Regions from separate parts of the Bacillus sp. PK6-16 genome, predicted to be linked through region 1. Evidence: riboswitches for the same ligand, from Rfam matches in the RefSeq annotation. Region 1 holds a riboswitch; the other holds the start of a gene.
The links. Region 1 has a riboswitch for FMN ahead of ribD (bifunctional diaminohydroxyphosphoribosylaminopyrimidine deaminase/5-amino-6-(5-phosphoribosylamino)uracil reductase RibD). Riboswitches for the same ligand answer to the same signal wherever they lie in the genome.

Region 2: another riboswitch for FMN. It lies ahead of M1D66_RS19485 (ECF transporter S component); the one in region 1 lies ahead of ribD (bifunctional diaminohydroxyphosphoribosylaminopyrimidine deaminase/5-amino-6-(5-phosphoribosylamino)uracil reductase RibD).

What each region holds. Positions count from the first base shown of each region.
Region 1 is NZ_CP096511.1:1,317,575-1,320,748, forward strand. Features, by position in the region: gene ribE (riboflavin synthase subunit alpha) at 1-502, opposite strand, end outside; gene ribD (bifunctional diaminohydroxyphosphoribosylaminopyrimidine deaminase/5-amino-6-(5-phosphoribosylamino)uracil reductase RibD) at 484-1,596, opposite strand; FMN riboswitch at 1,902-2,045, opposite strand; gene M1D66_RS06890 (CDGSH iron-sulfur domain-containing protein) at 2,236-2,442, opposite strand; gene M1D66_RS06895 (DUF2552 family protein) at 2,582-2,827, shown strand; gene M1D66_RS06900 (alpha/beta hydrolase) at 2,837-3,174, opposite strand, start outside.
Region 2 is NZ_CP096511.1:3,814,125-3,817,298, forward strand. Features, by position in the region: gene M1D66_RS19480 (ferredoxin) at 155-403, shown strand; gene M1D66_RS19485 (ECF transporter S component) at 525-1,103, opposite strand; FMN riboswitch at 1,266-1,405, opposite strand; gene M1D66_RS19490 (hypothetical protein) at 1,654-2,340, shown strand; gene M1D66_RS19495 (peptidoglycan DD-metalloendopeptidase family protein) at 2,505-3,119, opposite strand.

The DNA.
Region 1 (3,174 bases):
CAGATTCGCTTACTGTGTGCGGGATGAGTGAAATCGTTATGGAAGATTCGTCTATATCAAATATCGTTAAACTCGTTCCATCAACAGCAATGGATCCTTTATGCAAACAATAGCGCAGCAGTTCATCAGAAATTGCTATTTTGTAATAGACGGCATTGTAATGTTGTTTTTTATTTAAAATCGTTCCGATGCCATCAATATGTCCTGAAACGAAATGTCCACCGAATCGTCCGTTTGCAGCCATTGCTCGCTCTAAATTTACTTTAGAGTGCGGTTTAAGCATGCGAAGTGATGTCGACTGCATCGTTTCAGGCATTGCATCAACTGTAAATGAAGTAGTTGTAAAGTTTGTTACAGTTAAGCAAATACCGTTAACCGCGATACTATCACCTAAGTGAACATCTGATAAAATTTTCTTTGCATGAATCGTTAATTTCATCGCTTCTCCGCTTTGTTGCATGTTTGCTATCGTTCCTAATTCTTCTACAATTCCTGTAAACATTTTGTCACCTCGTTTCGGGCATTCGCAACGATTTTTATATCATCACCAATTTGTTTCATCTCTTGAATTTTCAAGGAAAGCGCATCTTGTAATTTTGAAAAACCATTTCCTCCAAATAAAGTAGGAGCATCTTTCCCACCAATTAATTTCGGGCTTATATAGGTTACAATTTCATTAAAATTGTTTGTTTTTAAGAAACTTGCATGAATCGATTGGCCACCTTCAACGAATAGAGAAAGAATTTGTTTTTCTCCAAGAAAGGAAAGAAGGTCCTCGATTTCTATATGCTTCGTTTCCATTTGGAATATAGCTATATTTTTAGATTCATAAGAAGATATCTTCTCTTTCTTTACATCCTTACCGACAATAATCCATGTCGGTGCTAAACCATCTGTTATAACATGAGAAGATGGTGGCGTTCGTAAATGGGTATCTAAAACAACGCGAATAGGATGTTTCCCACCACTTGGAATTCTTGTTGTTAAATGAGGATTATCAGCTATAACTGTATTCACTCCAACAAGAATTGCATCATGTGTATGGCGATATTGGTGAACATCAGCACGTGCTTCTTCACCTGTAATCCACTTACTTTCACCAGTTACAGTTGCTGTTTTTCCATCTAAGCTCATCGCTGTTTTGATTGTTACAAAAGGGCGTTTCGTTTTCATGTAGTGAAAAAAGTAGCGATTTAATAAAACTGCTTCTGCTTCAAGAACACCGGTCGTTACTTCAATTCTAGCTTCCTCTAATCTTTTTTTTCCATTACCAGAAACGAGCGGATTACAATCGAGAGTAGCAATTACAACACGCTTAACTCCTTTTTCGATGAGCAATTCACAACAAGGTGGTGTTTTTCCAAAGTGGCTACACGGTTCCAGTGTTACATAAACGGTAGCGTCTTTGGCGTTCTGACCAGCCATTTGAAGGGCATGAACTTCTGCGTGTTCTTCACCAGCTCGTAAATGAGCCCCCATACCAACGATGTTTCCATCTTTTACAACAACAGCACCAACCATAGGATTTGGACTTGTTTGTCCTGATGTCCCTTCTGCTAACTGCAGGGCAATCCTCATATATTCTTGATCTGTCATTTTCTTCACCTCTCCTAAAAAAATCAAAAAACCCCAAGGATTTAATATCCTTGGGGTTTGGGAGACGTGATTTCTAGAAATATAGTTTGAATACGAAAGCATAGGAAAGAAACCTAACGATAATTGATATTTCTGCATAAGGAAAAAACCTAGCAAAATATCGAATTTTTAAACGCTAGTTGTCTCTTTTTATTTCAGTATAAAAAATAAGTATAGAAAATTAAACATATATAAAGAATCAAAATGAATCTTTAAAAATATGCATACTGAAATAAAAGTGTATTCACTATATAAAAAACTAGAAACATATCCTTCTCCCATCCAGACTATACTGTCGGCCCTAGAGTTTCACTAGATCCACCGTTTTCGAGTTGAAAACGGGTCACGGACTTAGAAGTTTTCACTTCATCACCGCCGGTTGGGAATTTCACCCGACCCCGAAGGATGCTGTTTGCTCAAATTATAGCACAAAAAAAATAAAAGGCTAGTAAAAAATATTCGAATGTGAAGAATTGTGTGAAAATATATGCAGGCTGGAATGGAAATAAAAGTATTAGAAATGTTGTAAGGAGAAGGGATATAACGGAGTTGCTAAAAAGAAAAAACATGCACAAAAAAATGTGCATGTCACATGTAAAATTATTCTGCCTCTGGTGCTCTAACAACAGATTCGAATTTACCTTTATGCGAAGCGTCGCAATAAGGCATATTTTTTGATAAACCACAACGGCATAAAGAAAATGCCGGTTTTGCTGGGAATACATTCCCTTGTGAGTCGACTAATTCCACGTCCCCTGTAACGCGAAAAGAGCCATTATCATTTACTTTAATTTGTACTTTTGCCAACGTTATCCCTCCTTCCCAAACGCTTAATTTCATCATATAATCAAGGGAAGTGCTTGACAATATAAAAAGAGCACTTTGTTTGAGAAAGAAGAGAGTGTTATAATAGTTTTCATAACTGACTAGAGTAAGGTGACGAGAGATGGATAAACAATTACATACATTACGAAACATTGCAAATGAGCGCACGTGGGCATCATTTTTGAATGATAATCATCCATATAGTTTGTTACATTGGTCCATTGCAGGTGTAGGGCAAGAGGCAAAGGATGTTTGGTTACTTCAAGATGAAGTAACATTTCAAACGACAGAATTCCCAACGTTAGATGATGCAATGCAATGGATTTCTGAAAATATGGAACAAGTTACAGACGTTTTAGCGCAATAAAAAACAGGCTTATGCAAGCCTGTTTTTTGTTTCTTTCACATATGTGTTTAAAAATTGATCGACGGCTGCTTCGTACTCTTCTTTATTTTCGTTATAAGAGCAAGCGTGTGCACCGTGTTCTGCAATATAAAGCTGCTTATTATTTTCTTTCGCTTCATATAACGCTTTTGTCATATCAGCTAAAATATAGTCGTCATCTTTACTATGAATAAAGAGAACGGGATTGTTAATGTTTTTTATACAGTCGATTGGTGAAACTTCACGAATTGTATAACCGTCACGAACTTTCAAAAATGCGTTTGCTAAAGGTAATAAAGGCCATTTTGGTAAATGGAATTCAACCTTTA
Region 2 (3,174 bases), 2.5 Mb from region 1:
AATCTTATGACATAATTCAAAAATAAGTTGACACTCTAATTGATAAGCATTATCATTATAATTTTATGTTGAAAAGTTTTACAAACCGTTTTACAATAAGGTTATAATTTTTATGGCGAGCTTTTCACATACATATTATCAGGAGGGAAAAAAGATGGCAAAATATACAATCGTTGATAAAGATACTTGTATTGCATGTGGTGCTTGCGGCGCTGCTGCACCAGACATTTATGACTATGATGATGAAGGTATTGCATTTGTAACATTAGATGATAACCAAGGTATCGTTGAAATTCCAGATGTATTAATTGAAGATATGATGGATGCATTCGAAGGCTGTCCAACTGACTCAATTAAAGTTGCTGACGAATCATTCGACGGAGACGCTTTAAAATTCGAATAGTCTTTTATTAACTTCAAAAAACGCCCCTCCTATTGATGAGGGGCGTTTTTTGTATCTAAATTTTATTTTCCTTAATAAAAAACCATTAGTAGTTTCACACTACTAATGGTTTTAGTATATATTATGCATTTTTCATTTTTGCAAACACCCATACTTTCAGGCGTGAGAATAATGCTACAAATACAATTGTTACAACAATCCCTTTAATTAAATTAAATGGTAAGATTGCCGTTACAACCGTTGTTTTTATAGCTTCGCTAGACATAGCTGGTGAATTTAAAAACCAAGTGTACGCCGGGAATATGATGATGTAGTTTAATACACTCATAATAAGTGCCATTGTAATTGTCCCTAGCATTAATCCTGTAGTTAAACTCTTCACAGTACGATACTTTCTAAATAAGAAAGCTGCTGGCCCAATAAATAAACATCCTGCAATAAAGTTTGCAATTTCTCCAACTGGTACTCCCGTTAAACTTCCTTGAATCCCGTAATGTAAAATGTTCTTTATCGCCTCTACAATCACTCCTGCTACTGGTCCAAAGATAATTGCCGCAATTAGAGCTGGTACATCACTAAAATCAATTTTCAAAAATGGCGGAAGCCCTGGGAACGGGAAATCCAACATCATTAGTAAATATGCAATACTACTTAGCATCGCTACACTCACCATCTGCACTACACTGTTTTTTTGTTTCATCTTTCTCTCTCCTTTTCCATCGATCATCTCATGGAAAGTGGAAAGGTTCTGCTATGCCTATTTTTTCATAGAACGAAAAAACCCTTTGTGTTTTACACAAAGGGAGAATTTAAGGCACATCAAACAGACGTTCAAATCCATATCTTTTTTGAACGCTTGAACCTCCATCTTCTCCCATCCAGACTATACTGTCGGCTTTGGAATCACACCAAATCCTGCCTTAACGGCTCGCGGGCTTAGAACAAAATCATAAATAGTTCATCACCGCCGGTCGGGATTTTCACCCTGCCCCGAAGATAGACCGATATTCTATTTTCCCCTCCATTATACAACAACCTCATAACATTGTGAACTAAAAAATTGTAACTTATTTAAAATTAGTTATTTATTTTTCGTAAAAACAAATAAATTGCGAGATATTTTACAATACAATCCATATTTTTTATTATTCGGCATTTCTCTTTTGAATTACCTAGTCATATATAATTAAAAGTGATAAGATATTGAATTGTTAAGATAAGAACATTTTCTGAGTTATGGAGGAAATGTCATGAAAAAAGACAAGAGACATTCTATTCGAGAAGCAATGAAAAAAAACTTAAGAAAAGAATACTTTTACTTAAAAAAAGAATTACTTTTCTACTGCCCAATTGATTTAGGCACATTCTCAAACGAGACATACTATGCTACTTTCGATGAAGATGGCATCAGTATTTATCAGTATGATAAAAAAACAGAAAGTAAATTAAAATTGTGTGAGCGTCATCCGTGGAAGAGTTGGAATAAAGTGAAGATTGATCACTATTTGACAACTTCTCAATTTATTTTTCAGGGTGAGCGAAATTGGATCTTATCTCTTTTTCAAAAAGGAAAAGAAGCTCAAAAAATTATTGAAGAGCATACATCTTTACAAACAGAAGTTGTTTCCCGCTCTTTCTTAAAAAAACTTCCTGGTTTTCGTTCTAATACACCACTGAATAAATACATCGGTAGTATTTGTTACACTGCACTTATTGCATTTTTATTAAAATGGATGATTCCATTTCAAGCACCACAAATCGCCCTGTATTCTATCTCGATTGGTTGTATGCTTCTTGGCCTACTTTGTTTGACAATCGGTTTAATTGAACCGACTATCGTACTGTTTCGAACAAAAGAGAAAACAAGAACAAAAGTTTTTTACTTATATAGCTATTTAGCTATTTCTGGATTTATATGTGTCTTTATTTTTTGGTAAAAGAAGCCGTCCCAAAATAAATTTTGGGACGGCTTTCTTTTAGATATAGATGCTCTGATTCACTCAATAGTTCTAGCAAAAGCGCCCATATAATTTCATTTACATTGAATCTTATTTAAGAAGAACATAAATTTGTTCAAAGTTTAATTTTCGAAGCGTTTCCTTTACTTAACATATAATTGTTGATTAGGATAAATTAGCTCTTGCTGCAATCCATTTTTTTCTTTAATTTCCTTAAGTGTCATACTAAATTTCCGTGCAATACTAACTAAAGTATCCCCTTTTTGTACGACATATAATGACGAAGAAACAACTTCATTTCTTTGTTCACTTAAAACAAGCAATGGGTTCATCGCATTCTTTTTCGCCATCGTCCATCTTCCTTGATGAAGTTCTAGATGTAAGTGCGCACCTCGCGATTCTCCCGTGTTCCCTACTTCTCCAATTTTTTCTCCTTTGGAAATATAATCTCCTTGATCCACATATCTCTTATTTAAATGTGCATATACAGCCTCATATTCTCCGTGTTTAATAAATACAACATTTCCATAACTACTTGAATAATAAGACCTCGTTACCTTACCATCTTGGATAGCTGCCACAGGCGTTCCAATCGGCGCAGCTACATCAATACCATAATGTTTTCCATGCCTTGTCCCAAAATAATCACTTATCTGACCTTCAACAGGCCATGTCCATCGATTTTCTTCTGCATAAACATGTAATTGAGATACAAACAGTATACTCAATAACATGACACCGCATTTTAAAACTTTCATATACATCCTCCGTTTTCTAATTACCACCATACCTTCTCTATTTTGGTATATTACA